2 regions of the Dictyobacter sp. Z7_2 genome follow, and region 2 is predicted to be linked to the other one. Evidence: riboswitches for the same ligand, from Rfam matches in the RefSeq annotation. Region 2 holds a riboswitch; the other holds the start of a gene.
What was found. A riboswitch is a leader RNA that binds a small molecule or an ion and turns the genes downstream of it on or off. The one in region 2 is predicted to bind FMN.

Region 1 (7,337 bases), 4.4 Mb from region 2:
GTTAGATGTCAGATGACCTGCTTGCAGAAGCGCCAGCAAACCAGTATATGTAGCACCATAGAGTCCCGGCACACCGATCGTGTGTCCTTTGAGATCTGATAGTTGCTTAATAGATGAGTCCTTAGGGACAATGATACTGACAGGATATTTCTGAAAGATTGTAGCGACGTCAACCGCCTGCAAACTCTTATTCTTATCAAATGCCGTCAACAACTCATCACCACTGGCAAAAACAAATGTGTTCTTGCCAGCAAACATGGTTCCAATCAGATCAGTGACGATTCCATGGTTGAAGGTGACATTAAGACCAGCATCTTTATAGTAACCTTTGCTCTGCGCGACATAAAAGGGGGCAAATTGAATATCAGGATTGTAGCCCAAACCGATCGAAACATTTTGTAATGTTTTGCCATTTGAAGTCGATGATGTGCTCGATCCAGGATTGCCGCAGGCGGTCACGAACATGCCACAGATCAGCACAAGCGCTAAAGCCGACCACACCACAGATACACGACGAGATATTACCATTGAAACAGTTTCTCCATATCTTTAATATACCACTTCCGCCAATTTAACCAGCAGCCAGGTTGCACTGTAATAAAGTGAGGCCAGTACACCTAGCACAAGCACTGTCGCAAACATAAATGGCATATTATATTCATGTAATGCTATTTGTAGGAGAGCACCCAACCCTCTATCAGGGCTACAGAAGAACTCTCCCACCAGGGCACCGGTAATCGATAGCGTCAGACCGGTGCGTACAGCTGCGAGAATAGAGGGTAATGCAAGAGGGAATTCGATATAAGACAAAAGCGACCAACCAGATGCGCCCTCAAGGCGTGCTGCATCCAACAACTCGCGCTCAATCGTCTGCACCCCTAAAACAGTATTAATCATCATTGGAAACAATACTACCAGCATACAAATGATCACTACAGGTAGCACGCCCAGACCAACCCAGAGATAAAGGAATGGTGCCAGTACAATAGCAGGGATTGCTTGTCCGGCCGATAGATACGGCTGTAATGTATGTGCTAACAAACGCGACTTAGCAATCCCATAGCCAAGAGGCAAAGCCACGCATACAGCCAGGAGAAAGCCCAGCAGGCTTTCCTGTATCGTAATACCGATATGCACCCAATAGAGACCACTACTAAAACCATCGATCAAGCTGGCAAACACATCCTTAGGCCCTGGCAAGATAAAAGCATTGATACTACCTGAGGCAGTTGCCACATACCAGAGTAGCAAGATAATAAGTCCAAGTATAAATGGTGGAAGAAAAGAAAACGCTGGCGTAAAGGTCTTCCTATTACTACGCTGAGTAGATAGCAACAAGCTTTCGTTAGTGGTTGACACATCCTGTTCAAAACGATTTTTGCGCACAGAGAGTTGTGCACTATCATTCCTTGAAGTAGTTGCGTTCATAGAAATCATATCCCTCGGTCATAGCCAATACTGGCATACACTCATACAGACGAAAGAGCGGTAAAAGAGTGATGTCAATTTAACTAACCCAGGGGGACAAGTAAGGGAGATGTGATCAGATCATCATTGCATAGCGAGCTGATTCCATATGCAACAGTGCCGCTGATATTACTATCATCGGCTATGGTCCATAGTATAACCTTCTCCCATCCGGACTGTACCGTCGGCTTCGGAATCACACCGAATCTGTCGCATCATCAGTCAAGAAATAACTGCTGATAGACTCGCGGGCTTGATACATCTTTCACAAATCTGTACCATACCGCCGGTCGGGAATTTCACCCTGCCCCGAAGGTCTCTTTGTGTAAGTATGTCACATCCATATACTGTTATGCAAGGACATGAATCAAGTTATTACAGCTCAAAAAAGCCCATTTGTATCCCATCCTTCTCTTTACTGAAGCTATACAAATGAGCCTGCAACATTTTTATTTCTACATCTTCATCTATCTGATTTTAGTTATTCCTTTCGGACAGCACAAGCAAAAAGCCGCCAAGCGAAGCAAGATTCTTAAAAAATTGCACTGATTGAGTCCGACGAGCTTTGGCTTCTTTTTCTTTCCAAAAAGGATGTCCAATAATTGTTGTCGTAGTCACGGAACCAGTCAGGAGAGCAGCAGACAATCTCGGTAACACGCTGGATGCCAGCGTTGAGCCAGCAATCAACATCACTGCCGCATTCAAAATTGCCAATTGCCTTGGATAAGGTAAACCTTTAGCCTCAACCACTTCCGTCACGTGATCAGGATTAATGAATACTCCAAATCCTCCATAAATGCACAAAGAACCTAAAAATAGGTGCCCAAGGGTTTTAAACATGACAGCTCATTCCTTTCAAATCAAATCACTCATGCCTACGATAATATGAGTAAATTGAATAGCCATTTACTCATTGCCATATCATGACAGACATATTTCATTTTCACCCTGAGCCTCTTCAGGCCTGAATGAAGTCTTCATAGCAATGACGTTACAAGATTGAGCAATGTATACAAATGTAGAGACACGCAGCCAGGTATGATGGCTGATAGTTCGCTTAAGCAACAGACAAGCATCCAAGACCCATCTGGTCTGGCAGGATCTCGTCTAAAAAGATATAATACTCTCACGAGGAGGACTATGAGCACTGAACTACGCATTATTCCCATCACTGGTATTGGAGAGATTGATCCGGACACTGATCTTGGCGATCTTATCTACGCGGCACTCCAACACCAGCAGCTTACATTACAGCCAGGTGATGTGTTGGTCGTGACACAAAAAATTATCTCCAAAGCGGAGAAACGTGTCGTCAATTTGAACACAATTGAACCTTCGGAGTTCGCGAAAGCGTTCGCTGAACGTAATGATAAAGATGCTCGCCATGTTGAAGTGGTCTTGCGCGAAAGCAAACGTATTGTACGCATGGACCACGGTGTACTTATCAGTGAAACCCAGCATGGGTTTATCTGCGCCAATGCAGGGGTTGATGAATCTAATGTCGAAGGTGGAGAATTTTTGACGCTTCTCCCTGACGATTCCGATCAATCCGCACGGACAATTCGTACACGCTTACAACACTTAAGCCAGGAAGAAGACATTGCCATCATCGTTTCCGATACCTGGGGACGCGCCTGGCGCAATGGTCAGGTAAACATGGCCATCGGCGTCGCAGGCATGGAAGCGTTGGCTGACTATCGAGGACAGCATGATGCCTATGGTTACGAACTACGCGCCAGTATTATTGCAGTTGCAGACGAACTATCTTCAGCCGCCGAACTTGTCATGGGCAAAATTGATCGCGTCCCTGTGGCTCTAATCCGTGGATATCGCTACATACAGGGAGAGGGCACCGTCAATACATTGACACGTGATAGTTCCACTGATATGTTCCGCTAGTCTCAATAGGTTCACAAAAAATCCATGACAGAACCCAACCACACAGACAAAAAAGAACGGACAGCCTCCGTAGGAGAGACGCGTCAAGCGACAACGCTCCAACGTGTCGCCGATCTCAGTACCTTGATGAGCAGTCGTCGTAGTGTGCGTCAATTCCAAGAGACGCCGGTTCCGCGCGAATTCATCATGCAGATACTCGAAGCCGCCCGTTGGGCACCATCACCGCATGGTCGTCAGCCCTGGCGCTTTGTGGTCCTGACACAACCGGGACCGAAAAAACAACTTGCAGATGCCATGGGGCAAACCTGGCAACAAAACCTGGAGCTGGATGGAGAATCGTCCGATATTGTTGCCATCCGCCTGGAAAAATCTCGCCAGCGCATTCTCCACGCACCAGCCCTGATCATGCCTTGTCTCTACCTGGGTGACCTGGATCAATATCCAGATGCTCAGCGCCAGGAAGATGAAAGGACTATGGCCATACAAAGCATTGGTGCAGCCATTCAAAATATGTTGTTGACAGCTTATGATCTAGGACTAGATACAGGTTGGATGTGTGCTCCACTCTTCTGTCCTGAAATTGCATGTGCAGCACTCGATCTCGATACTCAACTTATCCCCCAGGCACTCATTCCTGTCGGCTATGCAGCAGCAGATCCGAAACGGCGCGCTCGCCTTCCTTTAGACAGTTTAATAGTTCGTTTTGATTGAGGTAAATATATGATTGTTGTTCTAGCCGGTGGTGTCGGCGCTGCACGTTTCTTACAAGGACTTGTCCAGGTAGTCCCACAGGAGGAGATTACAGTCATTGCCAATACAGGTGATGATCGTCTCTTTTATGGACTAAACGTTTCTCCAGATTCCGATATTGTCATATACACCCTGGCCGGCGTTGTTGATGAAAAAAATGGTTGGGGCATCCGCAATGATACAACCTATACAATGCAACAATTAACAAGCTATGGGAATGAAGATTGGTTTTTGCTCGGCGACAAAGATCTGGCCACCCATATTCATCGGACAGCCCGACTCCGTGAAGGAAAAACGCTCAGTGAGGTCACCGACGAGCTACGCCAACATTTTGGTTTGAAACTGCGCATCTTACCTATGAGCGATCAGCCCATCGCCACGCACATTCAAACGCCAGCAGGGCTGTTCCATTTTGAGGAATACATGATAAAGCGCCATTGTTCTGATGAAGTGCAAGGAGTTGTTTTTGTTGGAGCACAAGAAGCCAAACCAGCGCCAGAGGTCTTAGACGCACTTAAAAATGCTGATGCCATTTTATTGGCTCCGAGTAATCCAGTCGTCAGTATCGGAAGTATTTTAGCTGTGCCTGGTATTCATGATGTCTTACACGAAGCCAGCGGCATGATCGTCGCCGTCAGTCCTATCGTTGGGGGGGCACCTATCAAAGGACCTGCTGATAAGCTTATGCGTGGACTACATATGGATGTTTCAGCTGTGGGTGTAGCTCGTCACTATCGAGATTTCTTAGATGTGATGGTTATCGATGAGCAAGATGCACATTTAGCCGAAGCAATTGAAGATCTGGGAATTCCAACTTCTATCACGAACACGATTATGCGGGATGATGAAGCCAAAGCTGCTTTGGCACGCCATGTCCTGAGAGCTGCGGGATTACCATACTAATACACCATAGCCATCAGCATAGACAAAAACAACGTCAAAACGCTCTCACTTTGTTCAAAACACAGGAAATTATAGTGAAATATATCGCACTTGTCCCGGTCAAATCGCTTGACGAAGCCAAAAGTCGCCTCGCGACTCATCTAACATCCGAGCAGCGTGCCACTCTTATGCTTGACATGCTTCACCATGTCCTGTTGACATTGCAAAATAGCCACATTTTTGACCATGTATCTGTTGTCAGTGCTGATGAGCGCGTCTTGCAACATGCACAAAAATGGGGAGCCTGTGCTCTACTCGAAGAGGCCAAGGGACACAATCCAGCCCTTACAGCAGCGGCTACGCATGAATTACAGCAGGGAGCAACGGCTCTACTAACTATTTCAGCAGACTTACCCCTGCTTCAGCTCTCCGACCTTGAGAGTTTATATGGTGAATCTAAACATAATGACGTAATTATTGCGCCCTCACAAGATGGAAGTGGAACAAATGCCCTGTTAACACGTCCACCTTTAGCGCTTCCATATCGCTTTGGTATCAACAGCCGCTATCATCATCAGAGTGAAGCGGAAAGCAGACATCTTACCCATACATTCTACAAAAGTATTGGTCTGGCCTTAGACATTGACACTATCGATGATATCACGGCCTTCCAACATTACAATGAAAATAATGAAAATCGCGAGCACAACACAACCTGTTACACATCTTGTTATCTCTAATACATGTTTTTCGGACAAAAAGTTGCAGGCTAATCATAGATAAAATGTGTCCATTTCTTTGCTGCCCATTAGCAATTCAATAGTTACAAATTTGCTAATGGTCCGTTTCAATATCACTTTTCACCTCAAAGAAATTTCGCTGATGTTTTTAGAGGCCTAAACAATTTTTATCGCTTTTCATATCACACGGATGATTATATCTTATGTTCAGTATGCACATTATTTTCAGGTAAGGTTGATCTTTCTTAAATAATCGCATGCTAAATATGGCTTGAAAAAACAACGCCTGCCAGCACAAATTGTGCAGTATGCACAATAGACTGGAGGTAACTTTCGGATAAACTGTCTGTAGTATACTCCTCTATAAGCGTCATATTATAAGGGTAGATAGAAGTGGTCTCATTAAAGCCATATCCATACCTTGGTGCATTGCCAAAATCGCTTAAGGCATTACCGGGCAACGCCTGCCGCTACTTCCTGCAACGATGCGAGGATACCATGTTAAGAGGAGAATAACACACATGACCCCAGAGGAAGTCCTAAAGTTAGCCAAAGAGAATGGAGTCAAGATTGTAGACTTCAAATTTTCTGATCTACCCGGTACCTGGCAGCATTTTAGCGTGCCTGTACACGTATTATCAGAGGATTTATTTTCAGAAGGGCTGCCATTTGATGGTTCCAGCGTGCGCGGTTTCCAGTCCATTAATGAAAGCGATATGCTGGTCATTCCTGATGCGACAACCGCGTTTCTTGACCCATTCACAGCGGTGCCCACACTCAGCCTCACATGTGATATCGCTCATCCTGGCCCTGCCGGTAAACAAGTCCCTTACAGCCGTGACCCTCGCTACGTCGCCAAAAAGGCTGAAGCATATCTCAAGAGTACCGGTATCGCCGATACAGCTTTTTTCGGCCCGGAAGCTGAATTCTACATCTTCGACAACGTCCGTTATACCTCCAAAGACAATATCCAATATGCCGAGGTGGATTCCGTCGAAGCACAATGGAACAGTCAAGGTAAAGATTCTGCCGCCAATATGGGACATTTAATGAATGTCAAAGGTGGTTATTTCCCAGTCGCACCAAGCGATACTTATCAAGATCTTCGTTCTGAGATGGTACTCAACCTTGAAGCTCTTGGCATTAAAGTTGAAGCCCACCACCATGAAGTCGGCGCTGCTGGTCAGTGCGAAATCGACTATCAATTCGGAACCTTACTTGATACCGCTGACAAGCTTCTGCTTTTCAAATATGTCATCAAAAACACTGCTCGTAAGTATGGCAAATCGGTAACCTTCATGCCTAAGCCTGTATATGGTGATAATGGTTCCGGCATGCATACTCACTCAAGCTTGTGGAAAGGCGAGAAGCCTCTGTTCTACGAAGCCGGTGGCTATGCGAACCTATCGAAGCTGGCTCGCTACTACATCGGCGGTATCCTGACACACGCCCCGGCGATCCTGGCGATTGCGGCTCCTTCGACGAACAGCTACAAGCGTTTGGTTCCTGGTTTCGAAGCCCCAGTTAATCTGGTCTTCTCGCAGGGTAACCGTAGCGCGGCTGTCCGCATACCTCGCACAGAGAGCTCGAAGGCCACAC
Region 2 (7,337 bases):
CCCGCTATATATACCTTAGCTGAATTAGCTGAACATGATCCACTTGCTCAGCTTCCTGACGATATCTGACACGCCAGCACTCTTCTTGCAGACAACCTCTGATCCATCCAGTGCCTCCCTCGGATCAATTCCTCAATAGTCACGCGTCCCACATCCACACCTGAACTGCAAGAGGCCTATAAACCGCGGCTCCGCCCAGTAAATTACACTGTTTGAAGATATCTTCCACCTGATACATCTAAAAATTCATTAAATGAGACGAGATGCGATTTCTGTGTAAGGGGATCTGCAAATGCGATCATCTCTTCACCTTTATAACGTAAGGTAACATCAGAAATTATTACATAATGACCACTATTATTGTCGCGCCTGCCAATCAATGCCATAATCGGGTTAATTGTTCCACCTGTATTAAGTCTCTCTCTAAGATCCTTTGTTGCACCAAAGGTTCTCGTCTGGATTCCTAAATCCGATAAAACTTGCACATGTTGACTTATTACAGTTCCGTTCATGTTAAGATCCTCTAAGGGATATTTCGGATAAACGTCTTTAGACAATTCTAGTAATGATGTCCCTTTTATACGTGTACCATAGAGTGCAGTCACACAAGCAGCACCACAATCATATCCATCAGGATATTGCTGTAGCATTCTCATCTGTAAATCTGGAGGACAAGAATGTAATTGGCTCTCATGAAAATACTTATATGTGTTGGTACCAAGATGATCTGCATTACCTATTAACTCCCTATGGGTTTCTTTTATCCTATGTTGAATGGCCTTGATTACATCACCACCATTTTGTTGAGTATATTGGGTTCTACTAGTTGCCCGAATATCTGTTATAATACCCTTTAGCTCACTTATTCTTCTCACAAGATTACTTTCATAGTGCTGTCTTTTTTCCATAGCACCTTGCAACGCAATTTCCATTCTCTTCAAATCTTTCTGCTGCAACTCTTTTTGCTGCAAATCATCTTGCTGCTTCCTAGTGAATAAATCATTAGATTTTAATTTTTTAACATCGTTATTGGCACCTTGTAGTTTCTCTCTCACCTGTTCTAATCTCATAAATAAATATGCGTCTTCTTTTATATCATAAGCCTGGAATTTTTGCCTTATATTCTTTTCTCTGTGATCCTTTTCAAGTGTTACAGGTGATAATGATTCATATCTATTTTTTGCTTCAAGAAGTCTATTCTTCTGTGAATAAAACATTTCCTGGTATTGTTGACGCGAAAAGGTATCCTGACCCACGCTCTCTTTAGATCTGCTTTGCTCTATTTTTCTACTATCCATAGAAACGGAAAAATCCTTCTTTCCACTAAGATCATCCAACATCAACTAGTATACCATCTGCATGTGTTTCCAAAAAATCGATTTTTGAACGGACTCTAATTTGGAAATGCTGCAAGATGATTGCCTGAAGAAGTGAGAAGATATAATAAGGATACATCTATGAGACAGTGAGGAGTTTACAGCGATGCAAGATAACAGTGCGATCTGGAGTGGTCGAGCGCGTGCTTACACGACCTATCGTCCGCAGCCGCCGACGGTGATTCTGGACATCTTCCCTCAGTTGATACAGCGGAAAAGGCCGCATAGGGTGGTCGATCTGGGCAGCGGGACTGGTCTGTCGACGCATTTGTGGTCAGGATGCGCGGATGAGGTGGTCGGGATTGAGCCAAATGCGGATATGCGAAGGCAGGCGGATGAGCTACGTCTGGCGAGCCAGCGGGAGAATGTGCGCTATCAGGAAGGACGCTCGACGGCGACGGGTCTGGCCGACAGCTGTGCCGATATTGTGACGTGTTCGCAATCGCTGCATTGGATGGAACCGGATGCGACCTTCCAGGAGGTCGAGCGTATCCTGCGTCCGGGAGGGCTGTTCGCGGCCTACGATTATGATTGGCCGCCGACGCTCTCCTGGCAAGCAGAGGAGGCGTATCGGGCGCTGATGGAGCGTGTCGAGACGGTGTGTCAGAGGCGGGGGATTGAGGAAGGAGTAACACGCTGGTCCAAGGATCAGCATCTGGCGCGGATGCGGGCGAGCGGACGCTTCCGCTATCTCAAAGAGATACAGCTCCACCATCAGGAGATGGGCGATGCCGAGCGCTTTATCGGTCTGATACGCAGCAGCCACATCAGCCATCTAATCAAGCAGGGATTGCGTCCGGAGGAGGTTGAGTGGGATCGCTTTGAGTCGGATGTCAGGCAGGCATTGGGAGAGGAGCTCATCCCCTTCTGGTTTAGCTATCGGGCACGTCTCGGCATTGTATGATCTATCTCTGGCCCCGCCCAGATCATACATGCGGGCAGGCATACGACGTTACGGTCGCAAGGAGTCGGTGTGGATGCCCAGCGATATTTTGCGCGCCATCATGTCGATATAGGCCGTGACGGATTCATCGTCGATCTGCGGACGCGCTTCCGGGAAGAACCATTGATACTTTTGCATGATGTAGTAGTCATAGAGCAGCGTACGCAGCGTCAGATCATGCTCCGTGCGGAAGGTGGGATCGATCAGGTTACGCAGCACCACCTCGTCCTGCAAAATGATGAGCATCGGGTTGATGGGCTGAAAGATGCCCGCCCGCATGCCTTGCTCGTAGCAGCGCTGGATCTGTTGTTGCCGCTCCTGCTGAGCTTGCTTGACGCGTTCCCAGAGGGCGGGATATATCTGCTTCAGGTCGAGCAAGAAGGGGTTGGAGAGATAGCAAGCGATGACGACTGATTGTTGATAAATCTCCTGAAAGCGCTGCGTGTATGAGATGGCCTCGTCGCTAATTAATGCGCTCGCTCGCTCCAGATAGCTCACCATCAGATCGACCCCACGCTCAATCACATCCTCTTTCGAAGAAAAATACTTATAGAAGGTCGCCTTACTGATATCCATAGAGCGCACAATATCATCGATACGCTCATGACTAAATCCACGCTGCGTGATGCCAGGCAACAGCTTCTCAAGATACTTATCCACCTTCTCATCCCGCACATGCGCATTGGGTAACTCATTGTTCTCCACAGCAGGCCTCCCGCCCAATTTAGAACTTCCGACCACCTTAGTATAGCAGATAGCAGCAAAGACGTAAACGAATCGAACAAAGTAAACTAATCAGGCACTTTCAGTTTACTTTGTTCGATTCTAATAATGAAGCTCGGCTCGCGACTAAAGCTGTGCGCCCAGTCTTTGCTGGAGGTAGTCGCGACAGAGGATGAGGCTCTCTTTGGGCGTTGTCAGGGAGACGTCGATCTCGACGGTGATCCAGTCCTGATAGTTGACGTCAGCGAGGGCACTCATGATGGGTGTGTAGTCGATGATGCCTGTTCCCAGCTCGCTAAAGATCGGCAGCGACTCCGTCCCGGACGAGACTGGCGTTCCCGCTTGCTTGCTGCGACGCTCTTCGATGGCTCCGTCGCGCAGGTCTTTGACGTGCATGTAGCGCATGCGATCGCCATAGCGGCGGATGATCTGCGGAACATCGATCTCGGCGCAGGTTAGATGAGCGGTGTCGGGACAAAAATAGACGTAGCGTGGATCGGTCAGTTCCATGATGGTATCGATCTCGTGCTCGGTCTCGATCTCGGTGCCGAGATGCGGATGCACGCAGGCCAGAACGCCAAGATCATAGCAGGCACGCGCCGCTTCATTGATGGTCTGAGCGGCCTCCCGCAGAGCATCATCACTGGTGCCGCCGATCGTACGGGGGCCAGCAGGTCCAAATACCAGGCGATCAACTCCCAGACGTGCTAACAGACGAGCCAGGCGTACATTCGCCGCCACGGTCTCATTGCGACGCGTCGGATCGCTGAAGCGTCCTCCGCCATAGAGGGCCGAGAGCCGCAGATGATGCGACGCCAGCAGCTCGGTCAACTGCTCAGGCTTCTCTTCATAAGCCAGAGCAACATGCGAAAACGGCTCGCAGGCATGGAAACCAATCTCTTCTACTTCTTGCAAGCCCTGCTCAAAATGATCCCCCCAGGTGATCAGATGGCACGAAATAGGATTATTAATCATAGCTTTTCCTCAACATTGAACGTAGCTCATAGCGTCTACCTGACGAGCGATAAACACGCATTTATTCTATACATAATCTCGCCAGCCTCGGCTCACATGCAACCAGCATTGGTGCAATCAAAAAATCTTCCCCAAAACTATAATAAAATCAAGGGGTAGGAAGAATTCTCTTTCAGTGTATCATACAGCCGCATCACAGAGGTATTATCGAAGTATTAAAAGACATACAGTCTCACCTCAACATCGTATAGAAATCGTCATCGTACAGAAATCGTACAGGTAGCATAACTCAAACAAACACGTATACAGTGTAACAAAGCTATTCGAATCGCCCATCACTGACAAAGGAGCTTAAAAATCAGGTTTTTGTGAACTGATGCATTATTTTTTGCCGCTAATCAAGCATACTATAAAAGTTTCCTACTTGCCCGGTGCAACGTTTCTATACGACTCAGCACTTAAATTTTATAACTTACGCTATAACACTATCTGGATAGGATTATAGTATCTAATCAACGATACTATTCCATTCATGTATCGACAAAGGCCTTAAAAGTTATCGATTACAGGCTCCCAATGGACAAGTCTTCAACGCCACCAACGACTATCAGCAGCAGCAACACTGGATCGATCCAATTGGACAAAACATCTACGGAGGCAATTGGGGAGCACAACCCGATCTGAATTGCACTCCCCTCTCAAACTCAAACGACTGATCAATATCTTCGTTTAGACTGAAATACGAAAGACCGTACCCAATATTTGTTGGACAAAGGGAGCCAGAGCGGCAATAAGAATCGGACTGAGGAAAGAAATAATCTGGATACGTACAAAGGGCGAGTGAAAAACACCGAGATAGAGATCATTCCCTTGAGTCTTGCCAGCCTCTCAGAGAGATGTAGAGAAAGATATACACGCATTCTTCACGAGTGCCTTTTAAGCGGAAATAATATCTAAATATCAGAAACGCCAGCTAAAAACGTGCGCAAGTGTTGACAAAGTACCAGAATTTCATTACTATCTGAGTAGAAGAATTTTATATCATATGTCTTCGGGGCAGGGTGAGGATACATCATCAGGTGTTTCCAATTCCCGATCGGCGGTAAAGCCCGCGACCTACTGCATAGCTACGCTTGCACTGGTGGATCTGGGGAAGTTCCAGAGCCGACGGTATAGTCCGGATGGGAGAAGACACAGTCAGCAACAAAGACTCAAGGCTTTGTTGTGCCGCTGCTATGTGATCGATGCTATTCATTTCCTGGCATTGCTGAAGCTTGTCTTCAAGGACTGCTCTGCGTTGCCTGCATATATGAGATAGTGTCTTTTGCACACTTTTTTCTCCCCTCAAGACCTCTTCAGGTGCTTTCCCCCGTCCCGAAGCTTATCGCTTTGTGCCATGCAAGTAGGCCGTATTTCCAGTAGCGTCGCACGCGAGCGTGCGATGTCCACTCGACGTACGATCAGGCCCGTTTGCGTAGTACGAGTTCCTGGGACATCGCACGCGAGCGTGCGACACTACGCTGTTTTCATGACCTTTGACAGAGTACTATCTTGTGCGCATAATTTAGCTCTAGCAAATAAAAACTGGTTAGAAAACATCATAAGGAGTACCTTTCGCATGTCCAATCAGACAAACAACACATTTCACTATCTTTCAGTGGCGGAGGCGGTACGCGATATTCAGGCGGGCAAGATGGTTTTAATTACCGATGACGAGCAGCGTGAGAATGAGGCGGATCTCTGTCTGGCCGCTCAATTCGCCCAGCCCGAGTCGATCAACTTCTTGCTGCAATCAGCCCATGGACTTATCTGTGTGGCGATGGCGGGCGATCTGATCGATAAACTACAATTATCCCTCCTCCACGATCGTGGTGCCTCGCTTCAAGGTACAGCTTTTACGATGTCGGTGGATGCACTGCATGGGACCACAACGGGGATTTCAGCACACGATCGTGCACGTACGATCCGAGCGCTCGTCGATCCCACCACCCGACCAGATGATCTGGGACGTCCAGGACATGTCTTTCCGCTGCGCGCTCGTCCCGGAGGCTCACTTGAGCGTCGAGGACATACTGAAGCGTCCGTCGATCTCATGAACTTCGCTGGCCTGACACAGGCTGCCGTGATCTGCGAGGTGCTCGATCATACGGGAGAAGCGGCACGTGGACAAGCGCTCCATGAGCTCTCCAAGCAGTGGCAGATCGGAATTATCACCGTCGCAGCCATCGCCCGCTATCGTCAGGAGCATCATGTCACCCGCGTCGCACAGACACAGCTCCCGCTGCCAGAAGCCAAATTCAAAGCGTTCGCCTATCAGGAGCTCGACGCGCAAGAGCAATACATGGCGCTGACCCTGGGCAATATCGATGATCCGCAGGCAGAGGCTCCGCTGGTACGTCTTCATTCGGCCTGCGCCACCGGGGACATCTTTGGCTCGCAGCGCTGTGACTGTCAGGCGCAGCTACACGCCTCCCTGCATGCCATCGCAGCCGAAGGACGCGGCATCCTCATCTACATGCCGCAGGAGGGACGTGGCATCGGACTCACCGCCAAATTGCAGGCCTACGCCTTGCAGGATCAGGGCTTCGACACCATCGAGGCCAATGAAAAACTGGGATATCCCAGCGATGCCCGCAGCTATAACATCGCCATCGAAATACTCAAGGATCTCAACATCGCCCGCGCTCGCCTGCTGACCAACAATCCGCAGAAAATCCAGGCCCTTGCCGAAGCAGGGATCAACGTCGAACGCGTCCCATTAGAGATACTTCCTACCGCCGATAATATGCACTATTTACAAACAAAATTCGAGCGCATGGGACATATGTTAACGCCACATCATATTACTCCTGCAGCATTATAATTTTTTTATGGATCATACTTGAAAAGGAGTCCGATCATTATGCAATACCAGGTACAAGAGATGACGCTCGATGGCACGGGACTGCGCATCGGGATCATCGTGGCTCGCTATAACTGGCACATCACAGGAGCGCTCCTGAACCTGACACATCAGGAGCTACTGCGCCTGGGCACCGCCGAGGACCAAATTCATACCGTCTACGCGCCCGGCACCTACGAATTGGCCACCATCTCACAGGCAATGGCATCAACGAACCAGTACGATGCCATTATCTGCATTGGCTGCGTCATGAAAGGCGCTACCCGCCACGACGTAATCGTCGGAGACGCAGCCGCGCAAGGCATCCAGCGCGTCGCTCTGGATACCGGTGTACCAATCATCTTTGGCGTGCAGTGCGCTGAGAATCAGCAGCAGGCAGAAGAACGTATCGCACGCGGCACCGAATTTGCACACGCCG

Region 1: linked by a shared signal. The riboswitch ahead of AC27N8_RS14305 (ABC transporter permease) and the one ahead of ribA (GTP cyclohydrolase II) in region 2 are both predicted to bind FMN.

The regions. Positions count from the first base shown of each region.
Region 1 is NZ_BAAJPE010000002.1:172,476-179,812, forward strand. Features, by position in the region: gene AC27N8_RS14300 (ABC transporter substrate-binding protein) at 1-528, opposite strand, end outside; gene AC27N8_RS14305 (ABC transporter permease) at 550-1,428, opposite strand; FMN riboswitch at 1,623-1,788, opposite strand; gene AC27N8_RS14310 (DoxX family protein) at 1,945-2,307, opposite strand; gene cofE (coenzyme F420-0:L-glutamate ligase) at 2,608-3,366, shown strand; gene AC27N8_RS14320 (nitroreductase family protein) at 3,391-4,077, shown strand; gene cofD (2-phospho-L-lactate transferase) at 4,087-5,019, shown strand; gene cofC (2-phospho-L-lactate guanylyltransferase) at 5,094-5,738, shown strand; gene glnA (type I glutamate--ammonia ligase) at 6,260-7,337, shown strand, end outside.
Region 2 is NZ_BAAJPE010000002.1:4,540,643-4,547,979, reverse strand. Features, by position in the region: gene AC27N8_RS32445 (cysteine peptidase family C39 domain-containing protein) at 204-1,298, opposite strand; gene AC27N8_RS32440 (class I SAM-dependent methyltransferase) at 1,483-2,280, shown strand; gene AC27N8_RS32435 (TetR/AcrR family transcriptional regulator) at 2,329-3,024, opposite strand; gene AC27N8_RS32430 (sugar phosphate isomerase/epimerase family protein) at 3,169-4,017, opposite strand; FMN riboswitch at 5,061-5,214, shown strand; gene ribA (GTP cyclohydrolase II) at 5,636-6,880, shown strand; gene ribH (6,7-dimethyl-8-ribityllumazine synthase) at 6,920-7,337, shown strand, end outside.